DNA from 4 places in the Mesorhizobium sp. 113-3-3 genome. Region 3 is predicted to be linked to each of the others. Evidence: riboswitches for the same ligand, from Rfam matches in the RefSeq annotation. Region 3 holds a riboswitch; each other region holds the start of a gene.
The links. Region 3 has a riboswitch for cobalamin ahead of metE (5-methyltetrahydropteroyltriglutamate--homocysteine S-methyltransferase). Riboswitches for the same ligand answer to the same signal wherever they lie in the genome.
Positions count from the first base shown of each region.

Region 1: it holds a riboswitch for cobalamin, as region 3 does, so the genes downstream of both, JG746_RS17335 (CbtB domain-containing protein) here and metE (5-methyltetrahydropteroyltriglutamate--homocysteine S-methyltransferase) in region 3, are expected to answer to the same signal.
Region 2: it holds a riboswitch for cobalamin, as region 3 does, so the genes downstream of both, JG746_RS23565 (DUF1636 family protein) here and metE (5-methyltetrahydropteroyltriglutamate--homocysteine S-methyltransferase) in region 3, are expected to answer to the same signal.
Region 4: it holds a riboswitch for cobalamin, as region 3 does, so the genes downstream of both, JG746_RS17035 (DUF1636 family protein) here and metE (5-methyltetrahydropteroyltriglutamate--homocysteine S-methyltransferase) in region 3, are expected to answer to the same signal.

Region 1 is NZ_AP023243.1:3,559,524-3,567,340, reverse strand. Features, by position in the region: gene cbiB (adenosylcobinamide-phosphate synthase CbiB) at 1-635, shown strand, start outside; gene JG746_RS17355 (hypothetical protein) at 653-967, opposite strand; gene cobO (cob(I)yrinic acid a,c-diamide adenosyltransferase) at 994-1,608, opposite strand; gene cobU (bifunctional adenosylcobinamide kinase/adenosylcobinamide-phosphate guanylyltransferase) at 1,610-2,125, opposite strand; gene JG746_RS17340 (CbtA family protein) at 2,118-2,936, opposite strand; gene JG746_RS17335 (CbtB domain-containing protein) at 2,952-3,131, opposite strand; cobalamin riboswitch at 3,165-3,362, opposite strand; gene JG746_RS17330 (aromatic ring-hydroxylating oxygenase subunit alpha) at 3,533-4,669, shown strand; gene JG746_RS17325 (MFS transporter) at 4,673-5,143, opposite strand; gene JG746_RS17320 (hypothetical protein) at 5,261-6,061, shown strand; gene JG746_RS17315 (hypothetical protein) at 6,297-6,668, opposite strand; gene JG746_RS17310 (hypothetical protein) at 6,772-7,817, opposite strand, start outside.
Region 2 is NZ_AP023243.1:4,796,502-4,804,318, forward strand. Features, by position in the region: gene JG746_RS23545 (MarR family winged helix-turn-helix transcriptional regulator) at 1-379, opposite strand, end outside; gene JG746_RS23550 (FecCD family ABC transporter permease) at 535-1,578, opposite strand; gene JG746_RS23555 (ABC transporter substrate-binding protein) at 1,578-2,525, opposite strand; gene JG746_RS23560 (ABC transporter ATP-binding protein) at 2,575-3,363, opposite strand; gene JG746_RS23565 (DUF1636 family protein) at 3,360-3,758, opposite strand; cobalamin riboswitch at 3,850-4,056, opposite strand; gene JG746_RS23570 (winged helix-turn-helix domain-containing tetratricopeptide repeat protein) at 4,221-5,714, opposite strand; gene JG746_RS23575 (AraC family transcriptional regulator) at 5,864-6,697, shown strand; gene JG746_RS23580 (bifunctional helix-turn-helix transcriptional regulator/GNAT family N-acetyltransferase) at 6,704-7,654, opposite strand; gene JG746_RS23585 (alanine racemase) at 7,717-7,817, opposite strand, start outside.
Region 3 is NZ_AP023243.1:6,581,881-6,589,697, forward strand. Features, by position in the region: gene JG746_RS31690 (OmpW/AlkL family protein) at 94-786, shown strand; gene JG746_RS31695 (cytochrome P450 family protein) at 882-2,114, shown strand; partial or broken gene JG746_RS31700 (cytochrome P450) at 2,081-2,368, shown strand; cobalamin riboswitch at 2,643-2,842, shown strand; gene metE (5-methyltetrahydropteroyltriglutamate--homocysteine S-methyltransferase) at 2,959-5,289, shown strand; gene JG746_RS31710 (DUF982 domain-containing protein) at 6,003-6,251, opposite strand; gene JG746_RS31715 (DUF982 domain-containing protein) at 6,522-6,824, opposite strand; gene JG746_RS31720 (MucR family transcriptional regulator) at 7,070-7,534, shown strand; gene JG746_RS37730 (cold-shock protein) at 7,792-7,817, opposite strand, start outside.
Region 4 is NZ_AP023243.1:3,498,474-3,506,290, forward strand. Features, by position in the region: gene JG746_RS17025 (cobaltochelatase subunit CobN) at 1-1,145, opposite strand, end outside; gene cobW (cobalamin biosynthesis protein CobW) at 1,165-2,202, opposite strand; gene JG746_RS17035 (DUF1636 family protein) at 2,205-2,633, opposite strand; cobalamin riboswitch at 2,674-2,879, opposite strand; gene JG746_RS17040 (winged helix-turn-helix domain-containing protein) at 2,909-4,108, opposite strand; gene JG746_RS17045 (NADH-quinone oxidoreductase subunit A) at 4,442-4,807, shown strand; gene JG746_RS17050 (NuoB/complex I 20 kDa subunit family protein) at 4,798-5,379, shown strand; gene JG746_RS17055 (NADH-quinone oxidoreductase subunit C) at 5,384-5,989, shown strand; gene JG746_RS17060 (NADH-quinone oxidoreductase subunit D) at 5,999-7,189, shown strand; gene JG746_RS17065 (NADH-quinone oxidoreductase subunit E) at 7,190-7,817, shown strand, end outside.

The DNA of each region.
Region 1 (7,817 bases), 3.0 Mb from region 3:
ACGCGCTCGATTCGGGCGGCCTCGCCATGGGTCGTGTCGCCGTCTCGCGCATCGTCGGCCGCGATCCCGAAGCGCTCGACCGCGCCGCCGTCTGCCGCGCGGCGATCGAGAGCCTGGCTGAGAATTTTTCCGACGGCATCGTCGCGCCCGCCTTCTGGACCGGTCTCGGCGGGCTGGCCGGCGGCGCCGCCTACAAGGCCGCCAACACCGCCGATTCGATGATCGGCCACCGCACCCCGCGCCACGAGGCTTTCGGCTGGGCGGCGGCGCGCTTCGACGACTGGATCAACCTGCCGGCGTCGCGGCTGACGGCGCTGCTGATCGTGCTGGCGTCTTTCCTGGTCAAGGGTGCCGATCCCGCCAGCGCCTGGCAGGCGGTGTGGCGCGATGCGAAAAAGCACCGCTCACCCAATGCTGGCTGGCCGGAAGCGGCCATGGCGGGCGCGCTTGGCCTGGCGCTTGCCGGGCCGCGCAGCTATGGCGGCATCATGGTCGACGACGCCTTCATGGGCGAAGGCGGCCGCCGCGACGTGGACAGCGGCGACATCCGGCGGGCGCTGAAACTCTACCGCATGGCCGACTATCTGCTGATCGCGCTGTTTGGGCTGGTTTCGGTCGTCGTCATCTTGGCCTGAGTAGATCGAAACCCAACCTACCAAGTGACGCGGATTTCCTTTGCGCTTGGATCAGCTGCCTCGCCGAACCTCTTGATCGCATACCCGCCGGCAGCCACGTGAGACGATTTCAATATAGGTTCGATCACGGCAAAAAGTCGTTCAGCATCTGGCCCGTACATGTAGAGGACGCACTCACCCTCACCAAACAAATCGCCGTCAAACTCTCCGACCGAAGCACTTCCAACGGCTTGCTCTAACCGTTCCTCCAACGCGCGAACGGGTTCGTGCTCTCGCAGCGTTCCAAACTGACCGTCATTGAGACGAAGATAGACGATTACAGCTTGTTCCAAAAACAACGCTCCCGCTTGCCAAGCGACTAGAACTCTATCCCCTGCTGCGCCTTCACGCCTGCTGAAAAGTGGTGCTTGGTCACGCCCATTTCGGTAACCAGGTCCGCCGCTTCGACCAACGCCGGCTTGGCGTTGCGGCCGGTGACGACGACATGCAGGCCCTCGCGGCGCGCCTTCAGCTCGGCAACCACCTTGTCGAGATCGAGATAATCGTAGCGTAGCGCGATGTTGAGTTCATCGAGCACGACAAGGCTGATCGAGGGATCGGCGATCAACTCCAGCGCCTTGGCCCAGGCAGTTTCGGCGGCCGCGATATCGCGCTTCAGATCCTGCGTCTCCCAGGTAAAACCCTCGCCCATCGCGTGCCAGACAACGCGATCGCCGAAGGCAGCAAACGCATCCTTCTCGCCGGTGTGCCATTTGCCCTTGATGAACTGCACGACGCCGACGCGCTTGCCATAGCCGAGCATCCGCAGCGCCAGGCCGAAGGCGGCCGTGGTCTTGCCCTTGCCCGGACCGGTGTTAACGATCAACAACCCCTTTTCGATCGTCTTGGCCGCCACCTCGGCATCCTGCACGGCCTTGCGCTTGGCCATCTTGGCGCGATGGCGCTCTTCGTCCTTATTGTCGATGTCGGTCATGTCACTTCACCTTGAGCGGCAGCCCCGCCACCATCAGCAGCACCGTATCTGCAATTGCAGCGACATGCTGGTTGAGCCGGCCGGCGTCATCGCGAAAACGGCGCGCCAGGGCATTGTCGGGCACGATGCCTTGCCCGACTTCGTTGGAGACCACGAACCAGGGTCCGCGCGGCCGCGACAACACATCCGCCAGCCGCCGGCACTCGGCGACGACGTCGTGATCGGCCAGCATATGATTGGTCAGCCATAGCGTCAGGCAGTCGACCAGTACCGGCTGGTTGTCGGGCAACGCCTCGAGCGCGGCGGCAAGATCGAGCGGTGCGTCGACTGTCGTCCAGCCCTCGCCGCGCCGCGAGCGGTGCAGCGCGATGCGCTCGCGCATCTCGTCATCATAGGCCTGGCCTGTCGCGATATAGGTCCATGGCGCGGGCAAGGCCGTCGCCAGGGTTTCGGCATGCGCGCTCTTGCCGGAGCGCGCACCGCCGATGATGAAGGTCAGTTCGTTGCGATCAGGCAAAGCTGTCGCGCAGGCTGGTCGCGGTGCCGGTGAAGCGTCCGCGCACCACGCCGACGACGGCGCCGAGCACCAGCCAGAACACCAGATTGGTCAGCGTCACCGCCACCACGAACTGGTGATGCAGGCCTTCCGGGATCGGCGTCTCGAAGCTGTCGGGCTGCGGCGCGCCGACAATGTGCGGAGCAACGATCAGCGCCACGGCTAGGATGGCCAGAGGCAGCGACTTGCGGAACGCGATCAGGCCGAGCCCGATAGCGGTTGCAATCACGGTCGCCACCCACCAGATCTGGCGCTGCGTGAGGTCCGCCGCCGGCATGGCCGGCAGTTCCGGCGGCAGGCCGAGACCTGGCGCCAAAGTGAAGATGGCAAAGCCGGCCAGGCCCCAGAACACGCCCTGGCGCCAATTGCCGATGCCGCCGGCGAATTCCGACACTGCGACCAGGATCAGCGCGAAGCCGATGCCGGTGACGACATTGGACATCACGTTGAAGGCGAAGCGCTCGAAGCCGTCGGCCGGCGCCCAGCCCTCGTCTTCGGCCGGAGCAGCGGCAACGGCCGGAGCCGGGGTGGCGGCGCTCATGGCGTTCGATGCCGCCGGCGCGGCAGAGCTCATGGCGTTGCCGCTGGCAGCATTGGCCGGCGCCGCGGGCGCGGCGGCATGGTCATGGCTGTGGCCGCCTTCGGCCTGTTCGTAGACTTCCGCCTTGAGGATCAGCGGCACGGTGGCATAGGCCTGCATGCAGGCGAGGACGACGCCGGCCACGAGCCCTGCTATCGCCGCGATGAACACGACGTTGCGAAACAGATTCATGATGTCAGATCCTCGTCAGTGGCAGGGAAACGCCATCGAATGCCGGTTGTCATGACCGGCATTGTGGACCGCTTCGATATGCGAGAAGCCGACAAAGCCGATGATGAACGTGCCGAGCAGCGCGGCAAGCGCCAGCTGCATGAAGCGCGACTGCGAGGAGACGGAGGCGCCGAGGGAGACGGAAGCGGTATTCATATCTTGTCCTTTCACCCTCCACCCGAGGGCCTGTCAGTTTTGCCGTCGTCGGCAGGTCTCCTGGCTCGCGGATCAGCGCCCTTCCCCACCTTCCCGAAGACGAATCTTCAGTGGCATATGGAGAGGACTACCGCACACAGTTGCGGGGGCAGCCACGGCATTGGGCAAGAACTTCGCCCGCACCGCATTCCCTCTTGGCTCCAAAACGGAACCGACGACTGCATGACTATAGGGAAAATCGCGACACGCGGCAAACCAAATTCCGCCGACAACCAGCGCGATTGCGCCATGCCGTCTCCAGGCACGACAATTGACAATTCTCCTGGCCGGGTGTCGGCTGATCGCTTCACAGGAAGCCAGCCATGTAGCCCACTGCCAGCGAGCGCGCCCCTTACAATGGCCTGACCCAGGTCGAATCGACCCTGCCCACGTCGGCCTATTGGGATGAAGCGGCTTACCAGCGCGACCTCGACGCCATCTGGTACAAAAACTGGCTGCTCGTCTGCCGCGAGGCCGATTTGGCAGAGCCGCTGGCCTTCCGCCGATTCCGCATCGGCACGCAGGACATCATCGTGCTGCGCGACGACACCGGCGAACTGCGTGCCTTCCACAACACTTGCCGGCATCGCGGCTCGCAGCTTTGCCAGGAGAGCGAAGGCCGGCTGAAGGCGCGGCTGATCACGTGCCCCTACCATGCCTGGTCCTATTCGCAGCGCGGCGACCTCGTACGCGTGCCTTCAAAATCGCTGCCGGACGGCTTCGACAAGGCCGACCATCCGCTCTATCGCGTCGCGCTCTCGGTGTGGCGCGGCTTCGTCTTCGTCAATCTGCAGGAGGATGCGGCGGGCTCCGCGCAGGCCTCCTTCGACCCGGCCTCCGGCGATCTCGGCAACTGGCCGCTGGAAACGCTGCTATCGGGCCATGTGCTGCGCAAGGTGATGCACTGCAACTGGAAGATCTTTTGGGAAAACTTCAACGAGTGCCTGCATTGTCCGGGCGTGCACAAGGACCTGTCGCGGCTGGTGCCGATCTATGGCCGCGGCCTGATGAGCCGGCACGACGATCCCGAATGGACACGCCACGCCGACAATGACGCGCCGGAATTTTCCGGCGGCCTGCGCGCCGGCGCCGAAACATGGTCGAGTGACGGCAAGACGCATGGGCCGGTCTTCTCAGGCCTGACACCAGCCGAACGCGCCGCCGGCCAGACCTACGCCACCAGCCTGCCGTCGATGTTCATCGTCGGTCATGTCGACTATGTTAGGACCGTGCGCCTGGTGCCGCTCGGTCCCGAACAGACGGAGCTTGTCGCGGAATGGCTCTTCGCGCCCGAGGCGCTGGCCGTGACCGACATCGACAACATCGTCGCCTTTGGCTCACAGGTGCTGGAAGAGGACGCGGCGATCTGCGAGGTCAACCAGAGAGGCCTGCGCTCGATGCGCCACGCCGCCGGCGTACTGATGCCCGAGGAGTATGAGCTGCACCGCTTCCACAACTGGGTGCGCGAGCGCCATGGCGCACTTGCACCCAAGCCCTGAAGATCAAAGCGACTTCGGCAGATAGCGCCAGGTGACGAAGCCGCACACCGCCGCCAGCAGGCCGAGCGTGACGAAAACCGAGCCCAATCCGAAGAAGGCCAGCACGACGGAATAGACCAGCGGCGGCGTCAGCTCGGAAAAGTCGAGATAGGTGCGGTAGACCGCCGCCATCTGCGCCCGCTCATAGGAGCGCACCGAACGCATGAAGGCGGTCGACCCCAGCGCATCGAGCGCGATGGTGAAGAACGCGCCGCACAGCAGGAAAGCGCCGGTGAGCAGCGGCACGGTTTCGCCGACAGTGCCTGCGGCCAGAAGCATCGCCGACATGGCGAAATAAGCAAATGTCATGGTGCGCCGACCGCCAAAGCGTTTTCCGGCCTTGCCCCAGAAGATCGCCATGAACAAAAGTGCGTTGCCGGCCGAGACCAGCAGGCCGCCGGCCAGCTTGCCCTCGCCGGTGATCACCATGAACATGGTTTGGTCAATTCCTGAAAGCAGAAAAGCCCGGATTCCCGGCGTTCCGTGGGTTTTTCCGAACCTTTCAGACCAACACGCCCAATGATATGTCTCTAACTGGTGGAGGGATTTCGTATGAGTGCTCAAGTGCAGGCGGCTTTGATAGTTGCCGCCCTATCGATGTCATCCACCAATGCCTTTGCCGACAACATCCCGCCAAACACCGTTTACGTTCTGAATGCCGACGAGAAAAGCGCAATCACCGCTGAATGCGATGCACCGGTTGTGGATCAGATGCATTGCCACTTCACCCAGACGACCGTTAGCAAACCGGACGAGACGAAAGCGGCAGAACGCATTGCAAAAGGTGTGGGTGATTTGCTCAAAGCTCCAGCTTCTGAATTCAAGGGATGCGATTCCTATCCCGGCATTGTGGAGGCTTTGGAAAGCGGAAAAGCACCAGCCGAAGTGGCCGATAAGAAGGGTTTCGAAGAAAATTGGGCCAAGCAGCCGCCAGTAGCTAAAGCTGACACCCTGAAAATGATGAAAGCCTTTGCCGATTTTTGCAAAAGCCATGACCGAACCAACGCTGAGGCAATGGCCAGAGCAAGCGAAGATTTGGCCAACTCCACATGCAAAATCAGCAATTGGAAGTTCGATAAGACCTTCACCCTTAATTTTTCAACCAAACGCTGGCAATCGACCATTCAAACTGGCGACTCATGTGGCACGATTGAGTACAGCGAATTTTCGAAGCCGGATGATCCGCAAGCTGATAGTTTCTGGAATTACACCGCCAAGTCCATAGTGACCAATCCGAAGGGCCAAAACATCATTGGCGAAACCTGTTCGGCTACCGATCAATCGGAACACCACTTCACGTGGCAGGTGGGAAAATTTTACGCCAACTGCCGGTATGTCGAGATAGAACCTTAGAGCCACAAGAACCCCGGACTTGCCGGGGTTCTTTGTGAAGTGTGTATCAGCGGTTTTTTAGGGTTAGGAACCCTGAAGGATGACAAGGAACCGGATTGTCGAAAACCTTGCGGTGACTCTTGCCGTCTGGATCACCTCTGGCCTGCCAGATGGTTTTCCAATTGTCGGCCGAAAAGACCTTTCTTCCGTCCAACATTTCCAGAGTTTCCCGCTTGGGTTTAGCGGCCTTCACCGCTCAAACTTTGACCAAACCCAATGTCGTCAATTCCTCTGCCGTGAATGGCTTCTTCTGGCCTTCCGGCTGGCTACGATGCTTCCTAGCGTCATGATGCGGATTGGTTTCGAACTGGCAGATTGGGCATGGTCCGGTTGATGGTGCACGGGTTCCGGCTCCTGAGCCCTTGACCTTCTTTGGCGTGACGAAATGGACACCCTTGGTTTCCACCACCTTGTACGAATAGCCAAGATCGTTCAGCGCTGCGATAGCGTCATTAACAGCCTTCATGCCTTCGTCATGCGCCGCTGCCTGTAGCTTCTGGCGTTCCTGTTCGATCTTGGCTTGCTGTTCGTCCAGCTTCTTCAACTGGTCCATATATGTGATTGCCACGAGGTCTCCCTTTCCCTGTTTAAGAAAGCGAAACCGCTTTCCCGTTTGCCGATAGTTTCCTACTAAGCGGATTCCTTAAACAAAGGAAGAATGATTTTTGGTTTCAGCCAAGGGAGAGGCTACGGGCATATTCTCTGAACAAGTCGGCGCAATAGAGCTTGTTATCGAGGTAGGTTTCAACTTCGCTGGCTGGACACAAATCGATAAGATCGGCTCTAATCAAATTTGTGTCTGGGTCTGAAAGCCCTACTGCCGTTGCGTAGTAGGTTTTCTTGGCTGTCGTCGGTAGGGCGAACATATTCGGGCGCAACAAGTCCATATTGAGCGGTATGAAGCCGAAACCAAGGCACACAATCGTCGTCGCAGATTTCACGGCTTCCCTGATTGCCTTAATCTCGCTGGAGTCCGGGTCGACTCCCTCTGTGAACGTCTTGATGCCCTTTGAAAGCTCCAAGAGTTGCCCGCCCGTTACATCCCCACCGAATGGAGAAGGATTTGCCGAATTTACTCCCATTGAAGGCAGTGAACCAACGGTTCCATAGGGATGATAAATCTTTATCAGTCTAACCAACTTTGCCGCCTCGCCTTCCGGAATGCGATAAAATTCCTTGATCGCATTAAGCATAAAATGCTCGAAACACCGATCATAGTTGAAGACGATGGCGGTTAGCGCCTCAAGTTTGGTCGGAAGCTCTGTCAATGAGCAATTGAACAAAAGCGCCGCCATCCTGTTGTACCAAGTTCCGGTCAGCTTGTTAAAGTCAAGTTGTACCGTGGGATGCTTTTCGAACATCAGGCTGCGGCGTTCTGCATCCAATATCTGGTGAACAATGGCCAGCTTGCCAACCAATTCTGTTTCCTTGGATTCGTTGTGCGAATTCAGGAATTCATCAATCGAGCGGATAAGCGGTATCGCACGGCTAATATGCGCCGCTGCATCAGTGTAGAGCTTCATCGCCACCTTTGAGTCGGTAGCGGTCTGGCTTGCGTGTCGCAAAGCCTCCATAATGAGGTCATTGGATACGCTTTTGGTTCGGTAGAAATCCTTATTGTCCTGAACTCTCAGAACGTTTGAAATCCTCGTTTTAAGTTCATCGCCAGTCGGCAAATGGGCTTCTTTGCTTGCCCCTGCCCCAAGGATCATCAGCG
Region 2 (7,817 bases), 1.8 Mb from region 3:
GCCGATCCTCCGGCGAAACGCCGACAAGCGATTCTTCATAGACTTCACCGGCCAGACTCTTGACCTCGGCATAGGCGGCGCTCGCCTTGGCGGTCGGGAAGATCATGCGCACGCGACGGTCGGCGGCGTCGGCGCGGCGCTCGATCCAGCCGCCCTCCTCCATCCGGTCGACGAGACGCGAGACACTGATCGGCTCGATTTCGAGCAATTCCGCGAGCCGGGCCTGGGTAACGCCCTCTTCCTTGGCGACGCGCACCATCAGGCGCCATTGCGCCGACGACAGGCCGAGCCCGCTGGCGCGCGTTTCGAAACGCTTGCGCATCAGCCGCTGCACGTCGTGGATCAGAAATCCCAGTCTGTCTATGCCATCAGAAACCATGAGCGATACATATAATAAGCGTGCTTACTATTCAAGATGCCACGTCGCGATGAGAGCCGGCAAATGTGCAAGACGGTCGTGCAACGCCATCTTGGTTAGCGATTGGTGAACGCCCTTGCCTCCGAAGGACAGCCGGACAGGTGGAGCGCGCCGTTTCACAGGCGGTTTCGCACGACCAGCGTGACGACGAAGAAGGCGCCGAGCGAACTGGTGATGATGCCGATCGGCAGTTCCTGCGGCGGCAGCAAGGTCCGCGCCAGAAGATCGCTTGCAAGCAACAGCACGGCTCCGAACAGCGCACAGCTGGCGATCAGGCGCAGATGCAGCGGACCGGCCAGCGGCCGCGACAGATGCGGGATCATCAGCCCGACAAAGCCGATGACGCCGGCGACCGAGACGAGAATTGCCGTCGAGAAGGCGGCGACGAGAAACGTTGTCCTGCGCATCCTCGCCACCGGCACGCCAAGGCTTTCGGCGGCACTTTCACCGGCCAGGAAGGCGTCCAGCCGGCGGTGGTTCCAGAGCCCGTAGGCCGCGATCGTGCCGGCGCCCAAGGCGCCCAGCCAGACATTGTCCCAGCGCGCCAGACCGAGCCCGCCCATCGTCCAGAACAGTACCGAATGGGCGGCGCGCTGGTCGCCGGCAAAGACCAGATAGTTGGTCACGGCCGTGAACAGGAAGGAGACGGCAAGGCCGGCAAGGATCAGCCGTTCGAGTCCCTGCCCCCTCACCCGCGCGACCAGCAGCAGGACGATGCAGGCGGCCAGTATGCCGCCGGTGAAGGCGGCTACTGGCAAGGTCCAGATCCCAAAGCTGTCGCCGAAGACGGTGATGACGGAAACAGCGCCGGCGGCAGCCCCCGACGACAGGCCGAACAGGAAGGGATCGGCGAGATCGTTGCGGGTCACGGTCTGCAGCAAGGCGCCTGTGATGCCAAGGCCGCCGCCGACACAGACCGCCAGGATCGTGCGCGGCAGCCGCAGGTCAACGACGATCTTGCCGACCGGACCCGACACCTGATGCCCGTTCAACCCGACGGCATGGCCAAGCGAGGCGATGACGTCGCTCAGCGGGATCAGCGTCGATCCATAGGCGATCGACATGAGCACGAGGGCGACGACCGCCACCGTGCCCGCCACCATCGCCAGCGCGAATGCCTTGTGCCCTGAAAGCGCACCGGGCCCGGGGGCAAGAAGCATCAGAACGCTTCCGGATGCATCGCCTTGGCGATCTTGCCGATCGCCTCGATGTTGGCGGGCCCGGGCGTCAGTTCGGCGTAGCGCAGCGCCACGAAGCGCTCGTTCTTGACCGCGTCGGTCTCTTTCATCGCCGGATGGGCCTTCAGGAAATCGAGCAGCTTCTTGTAGCCGCCGCCATCCTGGTAATCGAGCAGGATTAGGAATTGCGGGTTGCGCGACGCCACGGTTTCCCAGTCTGTGTTGCCCCAGCTGGTGTCCATGTCGGCCATGATGTTGTCGCCGCCGGCCGCCGTGATCATGGCGCTGGGGATGGCGAATTTTCCGGCGGTGAACGGCTTGTCCTCACCGGAGTCGTAGAGGAACACACGCGTCCCCTTGGCGTTGCCTACCTTGGCGGTGATATCGGCCAGTTGCGCCTTCCAGCCGGAGACGAGCTTTTCCGCGTCCGCCTCCTTGCCAAAGATCTTGCCGAGCTTTTCCACGTCGCCATACAGAAGATCCATCGAGGCGGCGGGGCGGTTCTTGTCGAGATGGACGCAGCTTTCGCTCAGCACCAACGTCTTGATGCCGTGCGGGGCGAGCGTGTCGGGCGTCACGTCGCCGCCGGGCTTCATGCCATAGTACCAGCCGGCGAAGAGGAAATCGGGCTCGACGGCGACGAGATTCTCGATCGTCGGGTATTTGGGCGCGAGTTCCGGGATGGCGCCTTGCTCGACCTTGAATTCGGGACCGACCTTGTACCATCCGGTGATGCCGGTCAGGCCGACGATCGACGGCTGCAGCTTCAGCGCGAAGGCCATCTCGGCCATGTTGAGATCATGGATGACGGCGCGCTTGGGCGGCGCGTCGAAGGTCAGCGGCTTGCCGCAGCTGTCGACGGTGACCGGGAAGGCGAAGGCCGTCGAGGCCAGCAGCGAGAAGACGAGCGACAGTGCAAGACGTTTCACGGATTTTGCTCCTAGGTTGAACTGTGTCGGAAGAAGGGATGGGTTTCGATCAGGAAGGCGGCGCGGCGCGGTTCGGAACATCGAAGACCGTCAGTTCGCGGTCCTCGGTTGGATGGCGCAGGCGAAATACGTCGACACCGAAAATCTCGCGGATCAGTTTCTGGGTCAGCGCCTCGCGGGGTGCTGCCAGCGCATGCAGCCGCGCTTCGTGCATCACCGCGACCCGGGTAGCGAAGGGCGTCACCAGAGCCAGATCGTGCAGCACCGCGATCACCGTCATGCCGAAGCCGGCGACGAGTTCGAGCAGCTCGCCACGGGCGCGCGGATCGAGATGGTTGGTCGGCTCGTCGAGGAACAACACTTTCGGTTGCTGCGCGATGGCGCGCGCCAGCTGGGCGCGCTGGCGTTCGCCGCCCGACAGCGAGCCGATCGTGCGGCCAAGCAGCGGCAACAGGCCGGTCCGGCGCAGCGCGTCGACGACGATGTCGCGCTCCTCGCTCCTGCGTCTGCGGCCCGCATGCGGGACGCGGCCGAGTTCGACATAGTCGATCACCGCCAGCCGCGGGTCCGGCTGGTCGGTCTGGCCGACGACGGCGATGTGCAGCGCGCGCTCGGCGGTCGAGATCCTGTCCATCCGGCACCCGCCAAGCTTCACCTCGCCCGAACTTGGCCTGAGTATGCCCGACAGCATGCGCAGCAGCGTGGTCTTGCCGGCGCCATTGGGGCCGATGATGGCAAGGCGATCGCCCGCAGCGATAGACAGGCTGACGGCGTGGACCAGATCGCGGCCATTCGCCATGGCGCAGAGGTCGCGGGCTTCGAGAAGCGGAATCGTCATCGGTTGTTGCCCGCGCACTTGCCCGGTCCGGGGATGCGGGCCAGCGTCTTGCCGGCCAGTCGCGGCGGCCGTTGTCCGGAATTGCACCAGCCGTCGGCGAGCGAGGCGTAAAGCCTGGCAAATCGCACGAGATCGCCGGCATCGGCCTCGGCGTCGATGGAGCCGAAGAGATAGGAAGCCTTGCCTGGAGCCTGGAAGGCCACCGTGAGCGGCCGCGCGCAGCCCGCCATGCATTCGACGCCTTCGACCGTGAAGCTATGCGCCACGGCGGGCTCATGGTGGGCCGTGAGCCGGGACCGCAAATCGGCACACAGGCCTTCGCCCGACCTGATCCCGGTCGGGATGTCGCGGCAAAGCGTGCACACGATGATGCGATGATCGATGGCGCCGTCCAACGTTCCGTCACTTTCCAAAACTGGCGACGGAAGGATGTTGGCGAGCCGGCCGACAAGACCGACGTCCACGTCTCCTCCCGGCACACCCCGTCCGGTCAACTCAGTGATGGCAGGTCTCCTGGCTCGCGGGTCTCAGCGCAATCCTGCCTTCCCAGCCTTGCCGGCCAGTGGCATGTCGGATCTTGCTCACCGCTTACAGTTGCGGGGGCAGCCACGGCATCAACCTTTTGCGGGTCTCACCGTGTTCCCTTTTCACCCCTCGCCTTTCGACTCGGGGACCATCACCACGCCATCGTAGATTCCCGCCGATCGCGCCGCAACGGTTTTTGGTCCGATCTCGAATGCGCCGGCAAAATCATCTAATTTGTTATAACGTTACATACACAGTCAGGCAACGATGTCAATCAGGGCCGCTACATAGAAGCGCTTTGGATCTTTGTTTTCGATGCTTAGCGACATGCACTAGCCAAGGGCGAGTCTGACGCCTTCGGCGAGATGCTCCGCATCGGCCTTGTTCTCGAACGGAACGCCGCGCAGCGCATAGTCGATCGGTAAAAACGGATCGCCCTCCTCGATGAGGACGATCTGCCGCCGCGCCTTCTCCATGTCGCCCATCTGCGCATAGCAGGCCGCCAGCCTTGTGCGGATCCAGGGCGCCGGGCGCGTCGCCAGCTCCAGCGCTTCCGCCGCCTGCCGGTATTCCCCCATCATATAGAGCGCGAGTGCCCGGTCGAACTGGTACCAGTGCGGGTGCAAGGGATCGATGCGGATGCCGCGCGCCAGCCAGTCGAGCGCCTCGAGCGGCCGGCCGCGCATGGTCAGCAGCATGCCCATCTGCCCGATGCTGTCGGCATCGTAGGGGTTGAGCTGCAGCGCGATGCGCAAATGATGTTCCGCCGCTTCGTGGTCGCGCATATAGAGGCGGATCAGCGACTGCACGCGGTGACCGGTCGGCTGGTCCGGCGACAGAGCGAGGCCCTTGTCGGCAAGGTCGCGCGCATTTTCCAGCACCGCATCTCTGGCACGTCCGAACTCTCCGTCCAAAGCCCGCACCAGGGCAAGATAGGTATAGGCCAGGCCGTAGTTCGGGTCCTTGGCGATGGCCGCCTCGAACAGGATTTCCGCGCTGCGCTGGTCGGTCTGTGCGGGATCGCGCAACATCGCAAAGCCACGCAGCAGAAGCTCGTAGGCGGCAAGGCTGGTTATCGGCTTGCGTGAGGCCTGTTCCAGCCCGGCATTGGCGACCCTCGTGACCAACCGGCTGACGATCTGCTCGACGATCTGACGCTCGATCGCGAACAGGCCATCGCCCTGCGACTGGTAGCGGTCGCCCCAGAGCTGGCTGGCGGTGGCGATGTCGATGAGGCTGACGGCCACGACGACATGCTCGCCCTGCCGGCGCAGCGAGCCCTCAACCAGATAGTCGGCACCGATACGGGCACGGATCTGCGGCCACTCGGCGCGGCCATAGGAGCCGAAAGAAAAACTTGAGTTGCGCGCCAGCACGGTGACCGTGCCGAAGCGAGCGACGCCGTTGATGAGATCCTCGGCGAAACCGTCGACCATGGCCTCGTCGACCGGGTCCCCGCTCTCGTTGCGGAAGCGCACCACCGCCACGATCGGCTGGGCGCCGATCTTCGGCGCGGCTTCCATCCCGGCCGCCAGCATATAGCCGCGCTTGGAGACCGTGCGCACCATCTCTCCGCCCAGCACCTTGCGGATTTCGCGCACCGACTGCGTCAGCGAATCCTCGGTGACATAGACGCCCGGCCAGACGGCATCCATCAGCTCCGACTTCGGCACGACCCGGCCCATGTTGCGGGCAAGGTGCGAGAGCAGCGCATAGGCCTTGGGGCGCAGGAACAGCGGCTCGTTGACGTCACGCAGCGTGCCCATGGCAAGGTCGAGTGTGAACCCGCCAAACCGGAACACCTGGTCGGCAACCGCGGCAGTCATCGGGACACCCCTTCCCCGGGCATGGGATCATGCCGCATCAATTCCCACGTCGACGCGGCACGGACACATGCATTATTGCCCAATGCGCAATTTCGATCAAACTGGCCGTCGACACGGTCAGTAATGTCGGCGCGCCAATGCGAGGAACCATGAACCCGACCGAGAAAGCGCTGTGGTTTGTCGAAAGCCATCTGCCGGAGGCGATCTCGCTGGACGACGTCGCGGCAAGCAGCGGCGTGTCGCGCTTTCATGTGACGCGCGCCTTCGGCGCCGCCACCGGCCGCTCCGTCATGGGCTATATGCGCGCGCGGCGCTTGAGCGAGGCGGCGCGCAGGCTGGCCGAAGGGGCGCCCGACATCCTCTCGGTTGCGCTCGAGGCCGGCTACAACTCGCATGAGGCCTTCACCCGGGCTTTCCGCGACCAGTTCGGCACCACGCCGGAGCTGGTGCGCGCGCAAGGCTCGACCAACACGCTCGACCTCGTGGAGCCTATCCTGATGGACCAGTCCTTTCTCACCAACCTCGAGCCGCCGCGCTTCGAGACCAGCCGGCCGTTCCTGATCGCGGGGCTGGGCGAACGCTACAGTTGCGAAACCAGCGCCGCCATTCCGATGCAGTGGCAGCGCTTTGGCCCGTATATCGGCAACATTCCGGGCGAGACCGGCGACGTCGCCTATGGCGTCTGCGTCAACGGCGACGATGCCGGGAATTTCGACTACATCGCCGGCGTCGAGGTCTCGGACTTTTCCGACCTTCCCCGAGAGTTCAGCCGCGTTCGGGTACCCGCGCAGAAATATGCGGTGTTTTCGCATCGCGAGCACATCTCGACCATCCGCCGCACGGTCAACACGATCTGGAACAAATGGCTGCCGGCCTCAGGGCACGAAATAGCGGACGCGCCGGAATTCGAACGCTACGGCCCGGAGTTCGATCCGCGCAGCGGCAATGGCGGGCTGGAGATCTGGATACCGGTCAAGGGTTAATCGGCACTACAATTTCAAATCCCAGGTCTGACCGACCAGATCCTTGCCGAAGGAATGGTGGCGCTCTTCATCGATCAGCCTGAAGCCGGCCGCCTGGTAGATGCGACGGGCCGAGCCCAGTATGTCGTTGGTCCAAAGCGTCAGCGTCTTGTAACCCTTGGCTCGCGCGAAGGCGATGCATTCGTCGACAAGGCGCGCGCCGATGCCAAGGCCGCGGGCCGAAGGCTCGACATAAAGCAACCTGAGCTTCGCCACCTCGGGCGACTTGCGCACGACGAAGACCGAGCCGACGACCTCGCCATCGCGCTCGGCGATCCAGCTGCACTCCCATTTCGGGTCGAAGGATTTAACGAACTCGCTGAGGATTTCGGCGACCAGTGCCTCGTAGGTTTCGTCCCAGCCATAATCCTGCGCGTAGAGCATCCCCTGTCGGCGGGTGATCCAGCCGATGTCGCCGATCTGCAGCGGCCGCAGCAGATAAGGGACTTGCGGCTCGGCGCTTTCGTCGAGCAGTGCCTGGACCGTGCGCATGGACTTCACGAGCCGGTCCTGCTCGGATGTAGGCAGCCGATCGAGCAGCGCCGCGACCTGATCGTGAGAATCCTTGTTGAGCGGCGCGAAGGCATTCCTGCCCGCCGGCGTCAGCGCGATCGAGGATTGCCTGGCGTCCGAAACCAGCGTCGACCTGGAGATCAGGTCATCACGTTCGAACTTCTTCAACAAACGGCTGACATAGCCGGCGTCGAGACCGAGATCGCGCCCGAGGTCGGTCGCTGTCAGGCCGTCGCGGTGCGCCAGCTCGTAAAGCACGCGCGCCTCGGTCAGCGAGAAGGCGCTTTTCAGCAACCCTTCGTCAAGCAGGCCGATCTGGCGGGTGTAGAAGCGATTGAACGCCCGCACCGCATCGATCAGATGCTTGTTGGGCGCTTCGTTGCCGGGCTGATGGTGAATCGTCATGGGTATCTCCTGCCTTTCACAGGATCATCCATTTACTTGACGGAGTCAACTATGTGACTCGATCACATCATCGGCAACACCGGCCAGCGATCAACGATCCTGCCCTGGGAAAGCACCGCGATCGGCCCGAATTGCTGCAGCATGGCCTCGCTCTGTGTCGGCC
Region 3 (7,817 bases):
ATCCCGCATGAGCGCTCCGTCAATCTCGATTGATGCGAGCAGGATTCAATCAAGGCGCAGTGCGTCGCTTCTGAAGATCAAGGAGAGAAAAGTATGGCGAGAGCGCGAATTGGCGTGGCGCGGGCAATGACAGCGGCTGTCGTCCTCATCGTTGCGGGACAGGCCGGCGCGGCAGATGTTGGGCAAGCCGCGAGCGTCCCGCAGGCAGAAGCCTGCGTCGCGGAAGCGCCAAGCCCCTGGCAGATCCGCCTGCGTGCGTTGGGGGTGATCACCGAGGATTCGGGCTATGTCAATGCGGTGCCCGGCTCCGGTCTTTCCTATTCGAACACCGTGACGCCGGAACTCGATATCTCCTATTTCTTCACGGACAACATCGCCGCCGAACTCATACTCGGCACCACCTATGCCAACATCGATGGCCAGGGTGCGATCGGCGGGCTGGGCGAGGTCGGCAAGGTTTGGCTGCTGCCGCCCACGCTCACATTGCAGTATCATTTTACCGATTTCGACGCCTTCGAGCCCTACGTCGGCGCCGGCGTGAACTATACGATCTTCTATCATCAGCAAGTCGGCAGCGCCGATGATCTCAAGGTCAAGAACACATTCGGCGCCGCGCTGCAGGTCGGATTCGACTACATGGTGGACGAGCACTGGGGCGTCAACTTCGACGTGAAGAAGCTTTTCCTCAGGCCCGACTTCGACGTCACTGTCGCCGGCACCAAGCTCACAGGCAAGGCCAGGCTCGATCCCTGGTTGATAGGCGCAGGTCTGACCTACCGCTTCTGAGGACGAAGCACACTGAGGGGCACTTTTCGAAGTCCGCGCGCGGATCATCCGTGCCGAGAAGTGGACCCGCGATGGTTCTTAAAGGAGCTGTTGGCATGCGCGTAGAAAACGATCATTGCGACGTGATCGGTGTGCCGGCCGCTCCCACGCAACTTGATCGTCTTTCTTCTGCGATTCTGCGGCAGGGGGGGATGGCGCGAGTGTCGCTTCCAGGCGATCTGGTGACCTGGGCGGCAGCCCGTCACCAGACGCTCAGGCAGATGCTTTCCGACCAGCGTTTCAACAAGGACTGGCGACAGTGGCGGGCGCTGCAGGACGGCGAGATTCCCGAGGATCATCCGCTGATCGGGATATGCAAAGTGGACAACATGACCACGGCGCACGGCGCCGATCACCGGCGCTTGCGCGGCCTGCTGTCCAGCAGCTTCGCGCCCAGTCGGATCGCCTTGCTGGCGCCACGGGTCGAACAAAGCGTCGATCGACTCCTGGCCGACATGGCGCAGCGCGGCGGCAGTGCCGATCTGATGAGCGAGTTCGCCGCTCCGCTGCCCACCAACGTGATCGCCGAACTGTTCGGTTTGCCGGACGAACAGCGCGAAGAGATCGTCGCGCTCACCTACAGCATGGCCAACACCTCCGCCACAGCCGAAGAGGTGCGACAGACGCGGCAGCGCATCCCGGAGTTCTTCCGTCGCCTGATCGCGCTCAAGCGGGGCCAGCTCGGAGATGATCTGGCTTCGGCCCTGATCGTCGCCCGTGACAAAGGCGAGCTCGTTTCCGACACCGAGCTCATCGACATGCTGTTCATGGTGCTCTCTGCGGGCTTCGTGACCACCGCCGGCGTCATCGGCAATGGCGTGCTGGCATTGCTGACGCATCCGCAGCAACTGCACTTGGTGCGCAGCGGCCAAGTTCCGTGGTCACAGGCGATCGAGGAGATCCTGCGCTGGGGCAGCTCAGCGGCCAATCTGCCGTTCCGCTATGCCACCCAGGACGTGGAGATCGACGGATGCATGGTCCGCCGCGGCGATGCCGTCCTGATGGCGTTCCATGCGGCGAACCGGGACGAACAGGCCTTCGGCCCCGGCGCCGACAGGTTCGATGTCACCCGGCGGCACAACCCGCATTTGTCGTTCGGTGAGGGGCCGCATGCCTGCCTGGGCGCTGCGCTGGCGCGCCTGGAATTGCGCTGCGCCTTCCCCGCGCTGTTCGGGCGGCTGGAGGATCTGGCGCTGACCATCGCCGCGGAGGACGTCGTCTACATTCCGTCTTACGTCATTCGCTGCCCGCAGCGCCTGCCGGTCACCTTCCGCCCTTCCATCGCTTAGAGAGTGCGGCATTCACCCCGGATTCGGTGATTCTTGGTTTGCCGGAGTGGCTGGTCTCGCGCGAGGGGGGGCGAGCATGCCCGGTTACGCACGATCGTGGCGCCGGCGTTCAGCAACCGAGGGTGAAGCTGCTCGCGGAGCAGGTCGAGGCGAGCGCCGCGCAGTTTGTCGAGACGCTGGCGGCCCGGCCCCAGTCCGCCCACCTGCGGCGCCACCTCTTCTTTCCGCTTGCGGCCATGGTCATCAGCGCGCTGGAATGCGCAAGCACGCTGAGCGAAGCCGAGCGGGAACAAATACCGGGATTCCCGGCTGACCGTGACGACCTGGCCCGACTTTACGCCCTTTGAGCCCGGCGACCTCGATCTGATCCGGCGTCGCCGATGGGGACAAGGATCTCTCCGAGCCTGCACTGATAAGAGGCGGCATCGTAAGCGGCTTTGGGCGAAAGAGACCGATCAGCGCAAGGGCATTATTCGCATCATCACATAAACATCTCGTTATATGCATTGACAAGGAGCGAAGCTGCTGTGATTGTGCGCATGTCGTGGTTCTCCGCGCGGCACTGCTGTAGCGGAGCTAAGAGGGAAGCCGGTGCGATGCCGGCGCTGCCCCCGCAACTGTTAGCGGCGAGCCAAGCCCATTGGTGTCACTGAGGCGAACGGCCTCGGGAAGACGGGCAGAGGCTTTGACCCGCGAGCCAGGAGACCTGCCACGACGAACAACGTCCACGGGCGGGGTGTCTCGGTGGCCGCGGTAGCTTGGCTTCGTGCCGCCTGCTTGCGCGTTCCTTGTCCCCACGCCCCAACCATCGGGGTATGGCATGACTGTCTCTCAACAAATTCCAGTGGCAACGCTCGGCGTGCCGCGTATCGGTCGACGGCGGGAACTCAAATTCGCGCTTGAAAGCTACTGGTCCGGAAAATCTCCCGCTGCCGACCTGCTCGCGACGGCGAAGGCGCTACGCGCCGCCAGCTGGAGGGAGCAGCACGATCACGGCGTGTCGAAAATCCCGTCCAACGATTTCTCGCTTTATGACCATGTGCTCGACACCGTCATCATGGTCGGCGCCGTGCCGGCACGATACGTCTGGACTGACGGCGAGGTCCCACTCGATACCTATTTCGCCATGGCGCGCGGCGACCAAGGTCAGGCCGCTGATTGTGGACATGCCGGTGACGAGCATGCGGCCAACGGGCATGGCCTTGCCGCGATGGAAATGACCAAATGGTTCGACACCAACTATCACTACATTGTGCCGGAACTTACCGACGATCAGAGCTTTGCCCTCTCGTCGGCGAAACCGGTCGATCATTTCCTCGAGGCCAAGGCGCTCGGCATCCACACGCGCCCGGTCCTGCTTGGACCGGTTAGCTTTCTCAAGTTGGCGAAGTCACCTGAGGAAGGTTTCAACCCTATCGCGCTCCTGCCACGGCTGCTGCCCGTCTACGAGGAGCTCCTGCGGAGGCTGAAGCTCGCGGGAGCCGATTGGGTGCAGATCGATGAGCCGGCGCTCGTGGTCGATCTGGTTCCCAACGAACGGGATGCCCTCCAATTCGCCTACTGCCGGCTGTCAAAAGCAGCACCGGAGTTGAAGATCATGGTCGCTACCTATTTCGGATCGCTGGGAGACAATCTCGAGACCGCAATTTCTCTGCCCGTGGCGGGACTGCACGTCGATCTCGTGCGCGCTCCAGAGCAGTTGGAGACCGTCGGCCGGCTCGCGCAGAAGGAACTTGTGCTCTCGCTCGGGCTGATCGACGGCCGCAACGTCTGGCGCGCGAACCTGCCTGCCATACTTGACCGCATCAAGCCGATCGTCGCCGGCTGGCCGTTGGACCGCGTGGAGATCGCCCCGTCCTGCTCGATGCTGCATGTGCCGATCGACCTGGACATGGAGACGGCACTCGATGCGGACGTGAAATCGTGGCTCGCCTTCGCGGCGCAAAAAACCGACGAGCTGGTCGTGCTCGCCCGTGCCCTGGCTGAAGGCCGGGACGCGGTCGCCGCCGAACTAGAGGCGTCGGCTGAGGCTGCCGCCGCTCGCGCGACATCCGCTAAGGTGCATGATCCGCTCGTCGAAGGTCGGGTCGCCAGCATCAAGGTCGCCATGACGCGCCGGAAGAGCGCATTCGCCGTGCGCTCCAAGCTTCAGGCCGACACGTTTGGCTTGCCATCCTTCCCCACCACGACGATCGGCTCCTTCCCGCAAACAGCCGAGGTTCGCAAGGCGCGGGCAGCCCATGCCAAAGGCGAGCTGAGTTACGTCGACTATGAGGCGTTCCTGAAGAAAGAGATAGAAGCCGCCGTTCGCTGGCAAGAAGAGATCGGACTCGACGTGCTGGTCCACGGCGAATTCGAGCGCAACGATATGGTGCAGTATTTCGCCGAGCAGCTCCGCGGCTTCGCCTTCACGCAACACGGGTGGGTGCAAAGCTACGGCTCGCGCTTTGTGCGACCCCCGATCATCATTGGAGATGTGTCGCGACAACAGCCGATGACACTACACTGGTGGCGATACGCCCAGTCGCTGACGCTAAAGCCGGTGAAGGGCATGCTTACCGGCCCGGTGACGATCCTCAACTGGTCCTTCGTCCGGGACGACCTTGCCCGCCCAGCCGTCTGCCGCCAGGTCGCGCTCGCCATTCGCGATGAAGTGAGCGACCTCGAAAAGGCCGGCGCCAGGATGATCCAGATCGACGAAGCCGCACTGCGCGAGGGCTTGCCGCTGCACGAGGCCGACTGGCAGGCCTATCTCGACTGGGCCGTCGAATGCTTCCGGCTGGCTTCAACAGCGGTCGGCGATGCGACCCAGATCCACACCCATATGTGCTACTCCGAGTTCGGCGATATCGTGGACGCGATTGCCGCAATGGATGCCGATGTGATCTCGATTGAAACTTCGCGCTCGCAGATGGAACTGCTCGATACGCTGCGAACCTTCAAGTATCCGAACGAGATCGGTCCTGGCGTCTATGACATTCACTCGCCGCGGGTCCCGGAAGTGGGGGAGATTTCCAACCTTATCATGCTTGCGCGCGAGCGATTGTCGGATGGCCAACTGTGGGTGAATCCCGACTGCGGTCTCAAAACGCGCAGATGGGAGGAGGTCCGCCCTGCGCTGGTGAACATGGTGGCTGCGGCACGCGCAATTCGGCAAAAAGCGCAGACGGCGTAGGGCTCGGTGCCACTCGCCGGCGGTGAGCGGCAACGCCACACACCGGGCATCCTTGGGGGAGTCTATCCGGCGCGCCCAAGGCAATCGCGCTGCCGGTGACGAAGCGCCTCGGCAAGCTTGGCCTGGCCGCGGCCCTTGTCATGGCGCGTCGAAGTCAGCTGTTCCAGAGGCGGCCGTTGGCGGGCGATTGAAGGAGGCTTGGGCCTCAAATGAGCCGGCCAGAAACGAGAAGGCTCTCCGCCAGCCCGTTTCGGATTATTCCGTATTGGGATAATCGAAATCACTATCGTCTCCCAACCTTGATCGCCGAAACCCCGGTCCCGACCATGGGGAGAAACATCGGCGATCACGCACCCCGGTCCCGGAGCGTGTTCCGAGAAACCGGATGCAGGGCCAAGCTGGGGGAAGGTTCAAACAGCGCTTCTGGAGACTTTTGAGGCGGCATCGACGCTCCACCATCTGCAGCGGGCCAATTCCCGCTCGATGGCGTCTGCCTCTGGCTGCAATCACCATCACCGCGACGGCGAAGCCGAGCGGCCGCAGCTGGCTGGCGGACCCTTGTGTTTTGATGGTGGAAGATCAGGCGCCGGACCAGGAAAGCCGCCGCGGAAAGAGCGGGGTTGGCTTGCTCCTGGCGGAGCCGGCAGGGGTATTTGGACCGCGCTCAATACCGATGCGCAGATGGCCGAAATTCATCCGCGGCATCCTGAATATCAATCGCTGCGCAGAACGCGTGCTTCGAGCGCGGCTGCGACAAAAGCCCGTCGAGCGGTTGGTGGATGGGTCTTACCGCGTAAAACCTGCAGACAGGCGTCCATCGCTATCCTGCGTTTATCGGTCTCATGATGCAGATCCCGCAGCAAGATAGCGGCCGCGTCGTTGACGTCGAACACGATACGCTCCGAGCCGCGGCGGCTAAGCTGAACAACGACTGGTCTCTCAAATCTGGTCAACCCGGTCATCCCCCCTCCCCACAGCCACTATACGGCAAACAGCCGGATCACATTTTTTTATTCAGCCGAACGCGACCGCTGCATCTGCGCCACTGAGCCTGGCCATTGGCTAGCAAGCGATCGCCATGAGCTGCGTCTGGCCATGGTCAGCTTGCTTGCGATCTGCGGTTTTGCAGTCGGTGGTGAGGAACTGCTTCTCATTCGCGTGGTCTAGCTGTGAAACCTGGACATAGTGCACTGTTTGACGCGCCTCGCCAGTCTCAAACTCGTCGTCGAAGTCTACACCTGCACTTTTCCACTGCCCGATCTGCAGGCGGCGATCCACTGCATGGCGGAGGTTGGATCTTCCAATATGGCGACCCGCTTCGCAAAGCCGAAAAAGGCATTGCGCGCCGTGCTTACCGGCTTGCGCCCATCGTACGCATCGTAGCATGCCCTCAGGGCGGCTTCGTGGATCATGTCTCTGCGATCTTCCGGCCATTCGTTGAGAAAATCGATTGCATCCGCAAGGCCGGCAATCTCTTGGATGATGTGCGTTGCGCGCCTCACGAAAAGCGGGCTGCTGAAAGCCTCAGCGTTCATTCGTTCCTCCAACCTTCCAAATAGCCAATTTGTGTGAAGAGGCGCCGCATCGACGCGAGGCGACCCTGACACAATGTGTTGTCAGGGCGATGACGGTTCAAGAGGAAGATCCGCGACGGCGACCGGGCGTGCAGCGATCCGCCAACACATCATGCAATGGCTTTGGTTGCCATCAAACGCGGTCGTCACTATTAAGCTACGAGATGATTCTTACCCGGCTACTCTAATTCCGCAGGAGCGTTTTCATGACCGAAGAAACCGAGAGCAAAGCCGACAACCTCATCGAACTCACCGCCCATGTCGTCTCAGCCTATGTTTCGAACAATCCGGTTCCCGTCGGTGAACTGCCTGGGCTTATCGGCCAGATCCACATCGCATTGAAAGGCACTGCTGGTGGTGCCGCACCAGAAAAATCGGAAGCTCTCAAGCCTGCCGTACCGATCAGAAAATCGGTTACACCCGATTATATTGTCAGCCTTGAGGACGGTAAGAAGTTCAAGTCGCTCAAGCGTCACCTGGCTACCCACTATGGCCTTACGCCCGACGAATATCGCGCAAAATGGGAGCTGCCGGCGGACTATCCCATGGTGGCGCCGAACTACGCTGCGGCGCGCTCGGCATTGGCCAAGACCATGGGTCTGGGCCGCAAGCCGAAGGAACCGGGAGCGCCGGCACCTGCCAAGCGTGCCCGCAAGAAAGCCGCAGCCTGACCGCAATTTTTCAGGATCGACGAAGCAGGCCCGGCATGATTTCGCACTCGCGAGATAAAATTTGTGCGTTGCAATATCCGGGGCGATCGGTATGATCATGGTGTCGGCCATCTACTCCTCCCAGATGTGGTGCCGACGCTGAATGGGGCGCACCTCCTCCCGCGTCTCATTCTAAATCGAGCCCGCTGCCACCTCCTCCCGGTAGCGGGCTTTTTCTTTGTCTGAGGCGCGATTTCGGTAGGGCCGACGCATTGGCTCTAAGGGAGGCGAATGCTCCGAACTT
Region 4 (7,817 bases), 3.1 Mb from region 3:
AAGGCGCGGTGGCCAAGTGCGGGATCGACATCGCTTTCGCCCTTGAAGGAAATGGCGCCGGCGAGGATGCGGCCGTCCAGTTCGGGCAGCACGACATGCATGGCGAGGTCGGCGGGTGCCAGGCCGCGCTGGTTGTTCTCCCAGACGTCGCGGCGGGTGGTGGCGACGATGACCTGGAAGACGGGCACGCCGGCGCGGTCGAAAAGGGTTTCCACGCCGGGTTCGGCGCCGGAGGCGAAGGCGGTCGCGGTGATGATGGCGGCGGGTTTGAGCGCGGCGAGGGCCGTTTCGACGAAGGCCAGGGAGGCCGGGTCTTTCAGGCTGGAGACGAAGATGGGAACAGGCGCCATGCCGCGCTGGCGCAGCGCTTCAAAAAGGGCGTCGATGGGCGCGACGTCGGCGGCCAGCAGCATCGAGCGGTAGAAGAGGATCGGCACGACCTTTCCCTCCCCCTCGAGGGGAGGGTGGCCCGCAGGGCCGGGTGGGGTCGGTACGACCGGACGCGACGTTTCTTTGCGTTGGCGCGCTTCGGAGAGGACCCCACCCCCGGCCTGCGGCCGGACCCTCCCCTCGAGGGGGAGGGGGACGACGCCGCGGTTCGGCTCGTAGTAGCCCGCTTTCGGCACGCTGACCGGCTCAGTCACATAAGCATCCTGCCCAGCCAACCCCGCCAGCCGCTGCACCAGTGCGCCCATATTGGCCGGGCCGCCCTCGCGGAAATAGCCGAGCAGCGCGTCCAATTCCTGGCGCGGCAGCGTCGAGGCTTCGATCAGCCTGAGATCCTCGTCGTGGCTTTCGCCGGGAAGCAGCGCCAGTTTTATGCCGCGCTCGCGTGCGGTCGAGGCCAACTGGTCACAGCCATAGCGCCACCAGTCGTAGCCGCCGAGGATGCGCACCAGTATGATCTTGGCGTGGCGCGCGACACTGTCGATCCAGAGATCGACGGACATCGGATGGCGAAGGTCGCGCAGTGCCGCCAGCCGCATCGAGGGCAGGCGGCCGGCATCCGCCTTCCACGCGGTAGCAAGTCCGGCGAGATCGCTGTCGGTGAAGGACAGGGCCACGATATCCGCTGGCGTCTGCCGCAGATCGACCGGCTCGGCGAGATCGTCGAGCGAGGCGGAGGTCGTGGTGAGGATATGCATCGCGGCCCGTGTCTGAAAATCAGCCGGCGAGTATACGCTCGATTGCCGGGCGGTTCAGCCCCTTGAGGCCGATGACGACGAGGCGCGAGCGGCGGTCGTCCTCGGCGGTCCAGGCGCGGTCATAGTAATGATTGACGCGCGGGCCGACGGCCTGCAGCAGGAGCCGCATCGGCTTGCCGCCGACTTCGACGAAGCCTTTCACGCGCAGCACGTTTTCCTGTTCGGCCGCGGTGGCGACGCGCTTGGCCAGTTCGTCCGGATTGGCGATCGACGGGATGTCGACGATGAAGGTGTCGAAATCGTCATGCTCGTGGTCGAAGGCGCCGTCATGGTGGGATTTGCGGTTCTCGATGTCGTCCTCGACGGCGAGACCGAGCCCGAGCAGCACCGAGGGATCGACCTTGCCGTGCGAGGTCGGCACGATCTTCACGGCGCGGGCGGAGTGTTCGCCAATGATGGCGTTGGCGCGGGCCGAACCGGCGGCGTCCATCAGGTCACTCTTCGACAGGATGATCAGGTCGGCGCAGGCGATCTGGTCCTCGAACAATTCCTCGACCGGGTCGTCATGGTCGAGGGAGTCGTCAGCAGTCCTCTGCGCCTGCAGGGCGTCCATGTCGTTGGCGACGCGGCCTTCGGCAAGTGCGGGGCCGTCGACCACGGCGATGACGCCATCGACGGTGACGCGGCTCTTCACCGTCGGCCACTGGAACGCCTGGACCAGCGGCTTGGGCAGAGCGAGGCCGGAGGTTTCGATCAGGATGTGGTCGACCTTGGGGTTGAGCGACAGGATCTGGTCGAGCGCCGGTACGAAATCGTCGGCCACGGTGCAGCAGATGCAGCCATTGGCCAGTTCGACGATGTTTTCCTCCGGACAGGTGTCGATGCCGCACCCCTTCAAAATCTCGCCGTCGATGCCGATGTCGCCGAACTCGTTGACGATGATGGCAATGCGCTTGCCGCCGGCGTTTTCCAGGAGATGGCGGACCAGCGTCGTCTTGCCGGCGCCGAGGAAGCCGGTGACGACGGTACAGGGGACGCGGGATACGGAAGCGCTCATGATCAATCCTTCAACAGGCCGAGGGGAGGAATACGGGCAACGAGGCCGCGCTTGAGGGAATCGGGCCGGCCACGCCAGGGGATGAGGCCGTCCGTCGAGATGGCGAAGAGCTTCGCGCCGGTGACGAGGTCGGCGCCGCTGGCCACGGTCAGGTCGCCGAAGACATAGCTCCAGCAGCCGTCGCGCAGGATGGCGGCGCTCAGCCGGCGCTTGCAATTGCCGAGGCATTCGACCGTGCGGATGCGGATGTTTTCATCCGATGCGGCGCGTCGCGTGTCGTCAGCCAACAGTTCGCCGGCGCGGGGGTGGGCGTCGGAGCCGGTCTCGTCGCGACAGGACGCGCAGACGATGACGGTGACGCCGGCCAAGGCTTCGCTGTCGGCGGATGAGATATCCGCTGTGCCAGCCGAAAAACTGCCGTTCTGGTCCAAAAAACCGGGCTCCTTGCCCGGAAACCCGCCGGGCGATCGGATTCTTTTGTCGCAGACGGCAGGTCTCCTGGCTCGCGGGTCATCGCCTTGGGTGCCGCCTTCCCGGGAAACTCCCAGTGGCTTTCGGCCTTGGCTCATCGCTTACAGTTGCGGGGACAGCCGCGGATTTGAGATTTTTCACCCCGCACCGCATTCCCTCTTAGCCCCTGCCGTTGCGGGCAGGGGACCGTCTGGACCGGATTTAGGCTTTTGCGGGTAGCGGTGTCAACGCGGGCTTACGACACCGTCATGTCGGCCAGCGCCGGACCCAGATCGCCGGCGGACGTCACGTCCATGCGTTCAAGGCCGAGCCAGCCCTGCATCTGTTTCAATTCCTCGAACAGTTGCGCGGCGGTTTCGGGCGGCGCGCCGGGCTCGGCGTAGGCGGCGTGGACGCGCAGCACGCTGGCCGGCCGGTCCGCCTTGAGGTCGACGCGGGCGACGATCCGGTCGCCGAGCAGGAAGGGGAGGACGTAGTAGCCGTATTGGCGCTTTTCGACCGGCGTGTAGATCTCGATGCGGTAGTGGAAATCGAACAGCCGCTCCGAGCGCGAGCGCTCGAAGACGACCGGATCGAATGGCGCGAGCAAAGCGCGCGCCTCGATTTTCCGGGGCAGGCGGGCATCCTTGTGAAGGTAAGCCGGCTTGTCCCAACCCTCGACTCGCACCTGCAGCAGTTCTCCAGTCTCGACCAGTTCCTCCAGCCGGCCCTTCATGTCGGCCGGCGACAGCCGAAAGTAGTCGCGCAAATCGCCTGATGTCGCGATGCCATGGGCGCGGGCGGAAATGCGCAGCAATTCGCGGTGCGCGTCCTCCGGGGTGGGCACCGGCAGGTCGAGGATCGCCTGCGGCAGCACGCGCTCGGGCAGGTCGTAGAAGCGCTCGAAGCCGCGGCGGTGCGCCGTCGTGATACGCCCGGCCCAGAACAGCCACTCGAAGGCATGCTTGGCATGGCTCCAGCCCCACCAGCCGCCGGAGCCTTTCTGGCCTTCCAGTGCCGAAGCGGCGATCGGACCGCGCTCGGCGACCGCGCGGTAGATCTCTTCTATATAGGCGGCGTGCTCGCGGCCCCATTTGGCCAGGCCCAGATACATCTCGTCGCCCCGTTCGGCGCGCTGCATGCGCCAGCGCATCAGCGGATAGGTCTCGACCGGCAGGAAGGAGGCCTCGTGCGCCCAGTATTCGAAGACCGTGCGCTTGCGCGTCACGGCGGCATTGTCGAGCAGAGCGAGCGGGTAGGGGCCAAGCCGCGAATAGAGCGGCATGTAGTGCGCGCGCACCACCGCGCTGACGGAATCGATCTGCAGCAGGCCGGTGCGAGAGAGCACGCGGGCGAAGTGGCGGCGGTCGGGCGTTCCGCCGGGACGAGGGTCGAGAAACCCTTGAGCGGCCAGCGCGATGCGGCGGGCCATGGGAAGCGAGATCTTTTCCTTCATGCAGGCATCACTCTGAGGGGGCTTGGCTGTGCGTCTGACCGGTGATTCCGGCCCATGCTAGCAGGGTTTTGGCGGCAATCCTGTCAGGAGAGAAAAGTGGAGTAAAAAACGAAGGAAATCAAACAGGAGCGGATCGGACCAGTTTCTTCGGATATGCCGTCCAGGTCGGTGTTTTGAACAAGGTTTGACTTGCTTCGCTGGAAGTGCTGCGCTAACCCTCGCCGCGTTGCAGCATAGGCCCCTTAAAACGGTTCAGCGGTTAATCTGTCACGCTTCCGCATTAAGGTCCGGTGCTGTAATCAAAGTGGATTGGCGCCAACGGAAAGCCGCTGCATGAACGCACTCCTCAGTTCATACCTGCCCATCGTCCTGTTCATCGGCGTGGCGCTGGTCGTCGGCCTGGCGCTGCTGGCCGCACCGTTCCTGGTGGCCTACCGCAATCCCGACCCCGAAAAGCTTTCCGCCTACGAGTGCGGTTTCAACTCGTTCGACGACGCCCGCATGAAATTCGACATCCGTTTCTACCTGGTGTCGATCCTGTTCATCATCTTCGACCTCGAAGTGGCCTTCCTGTTTCCCTGGGCGGTGTCCTTCACGAAGATCGGCATGCTGGGTTTCTGGTCGATGATGGTGTTTTTGGCAGTGCTGACCATCGGCTTTGCCTATGAATGGAAAAAAGGAGCGCTGGAATGGGATTGAACGACAGTTCAGGCACCCTCGTCGCGCCGAAGCCGAAGGGCATTATCGATCCCAACACCGGAAGGCCGGTGGGGGAGGACGATCCCTTCTTCCTCGAAATCAACAATGAGCTCGCCGACAAGGGGTTCCTGGTCACCTCGACCGAGGCGCTGATCACCTGGGCGCGCTCGGGCTCGCTGATGTTCATGACCTTCGGTCTGGCGTGCTGCGCGGTGGAGATGATCCACACCTCGATGCCGCGCTACGACTCGGAGCGTTTCGGCGTCGCGCCGCGCGCCTCGCCGCGCCAGTCTGACATCATGATCGTCGCCGGCACGCTGACCAACAAGATGGCGCCGGCGCTGCGCAAGGTCTACGACCAGATGCCGGAGCCGCGCTACGTCATCTCGATGGGCTCCTGCGCCAATGGCGGCGGCTACTACCACTATTCCTATTCGGTGGTGCGCGGCTGCGACCGCGTCGTGCCGGTCGACATCTATGTGCCCGGCTGCCCGCCGAGCGCCGAAGCTTTGCTCTACGGCATTCTTCTCCTGCAGAAGAAAATCCGCCGCACCGGCACGATCGAACGGTAAATCCATGGCCGCATCCCTTAGCGAACTGTCGACCTATCTCGGCGAAAAGCTGATTGGTCGCGCCAATGGCGCTGACATCGCCTATGGCGAGCTCACCATTCATGTCGAGCCGCGCGATCTGGTCGAGGTAATGACCTTCCTGCGCGATGATCCGCGGTGCCAGTTCATCTCGATCATCGATGTCTGCGGCGCCGACTATCCGTCGCGCGCCAAGCGCTTCGACGTCGTCTATCACCTGCTTTCGCCGAAACAGAATGTCCGCATCCGTGTGAAAGTGCAGGCCGACGAAGAGACGATGGTGCCGTCGATCACCGGCGTTTTCCCGGGTGCCGACTGGTTCGAGCGCGAGACCTACGATCTCTATGGCGTGCTGTTCTCGGGTCATCCCGACCTGCGCCGGCTTTTGACCGACTACGGTTTCGAAGGCCATCCGTTGCGCAAGGATTTCCCGCTGACCGGCTTCGTCGAGGTGCGCTACGACGACGAAGCCAAGCGCGTCATCTACGAGCCTGTGGAATTGAAGCAGGAATTCAGGAACTTCGACTTTTTGAGCCCGTGGGAAGGAACAGACTACGTTCTTCCCGGGGACGAAAAAGCCAAGACGAATTGAGGCGCCACAATGGCTGAAACCTCCGTCCGCAATTTCAACATCAATTTCGGCCCGCAACACCCTGCGGCGCACGGCGTTTTGCGCCTCGTGCTGGAGCTGGATGGCGAAGTCGTCGATCGTGTCGATCCGCATATCGGGCTCTTGCATCGCGGCACGGAAAAGCTGATCGAAGCAAAAACCTATCTGCAGGCGGTGCCTTATCTCGACCGGCTCGACTATTGCGCGCCGATGAACCAGGAACATGCTTTCGCGCTGGCCGCCGAGCGCCTGCTCGGCATCGAAGTGCCGAGGCGAGGCCAGCTGATCCGCGTGCTCTATTGCGAAATCGGTCGCATCATGTCGCACATCCTCAATGTGACGACGCAAGCCATGGACGTCGGCGCGCTGACGCCGCCGCTGTGGGGTTTCGTCGAGCGCGAAAAGCTGATGGTGTTCTATGAGCGCGCCTCCGGCTCGCGCATGCATGCCGCTTATTTCCGCCCCGGCGGCGTCCATCAGGACCTGCCACGCCAGCTGGTCGAGGACATCGGCAAGTGGATCGACCCGTTCCTGAAGTCGATCGACGACCTCGACAAGCTCTTGACCGGCAACCGCATCTTCAAGCAGCGCAATGTCGATATCGGCATCGTTTCGCTGGCCGATGCTTGGGCCTGGGGCTTTTCCGGCGTCATGGTGCGCGGTTCGGGCGCGGCATGGGACCTGCGCAAGTCGCAGCCCTATGAATGCTATTCGGAAATGGATTTCGATATTCCGATCGGCAAGAACGGCGACTGCTACGACCGTTACCTCGTGCGCATGGAAGAGATGCGCCAGTCGGCGCGGATCATGCGCCAGTGCGTCGACCTGCTGCTCGGCAAGGAAAGCACCGGCCCGGTGTCGAACCTCGACGGCAAGGTCGTTCCGCCCAAGCGCCAGGCGATGAAGCGGTCGATGGAAGCGCTGATCCATCACTTCAAGCTCTACACCGAGGGCTATCGCGTGCCGGCCGGCGAGGTCTACGCGGCCGTCGAGGCGCCGAAGGGCGAGTTCGGCGTCTATCTGGTCTCCGACGGCACCAACAAGCCGTACCGCTGCAAGCTGCGCGCGCCGGGTTTCGCGCATCTGCAAGCCATGGATTTCCTCTGCCGCGGCCACATGCTGGCCGACGTCACCGCCGTCCTCGGCTCCCTCGACATCGTGTTTGGTGAGGTCGATCGCTAAATGTCAGTCCGCCGTCTCGCAGAAGCCAGCGTCCAGCCAGCATCCTTCGCCTTCAACCGGGCGAACGCGGCCGCGGCGAAGCAATGGATCAAGAAGTACCCGAAGGGCCGCGAGCAGTCGGCGATCATTCCCTTGCTGATGATCGCGCAGGAGCAGGAAGGCTGGGTCACCAAGGCGGCGATCGAGACAATCTCGGACATGCTCGGCATGCCCAGGATTCGCGGGCTCGAGGTCGCGACCTTCTACACGCAGTACCAGCTCAATCCCGTCGGCACCCGCGCGCACATCCAGGTCTGCGGCACCACGCCCTGCATGCTGCGCGGCTCGGAAGCGCTGATGGATGTCTGCCGTTCGAAAATCCATCACGACCAGTTCCACACCAACGACAAGGGCACCTTGTCGTGGGAAGAGGTCGAGTGCCTCGGCGCCTGCGTCAACGCACCGATGGTCATGGTGTTCAAGGACACGTTCGAGGATCTGACGCCGGAACGGCTGGCTGAAATCATCGATCTCTACGACGCGGGCAAGGGCGCTTCGGTGGCGCCGGGACCGCAGAATGGCCGTACCGGTTCGGAGCCGGCCTCCGGCCTGACGACGCTGAAGAGTGAAAAGGCGATCCTGAAGTCGA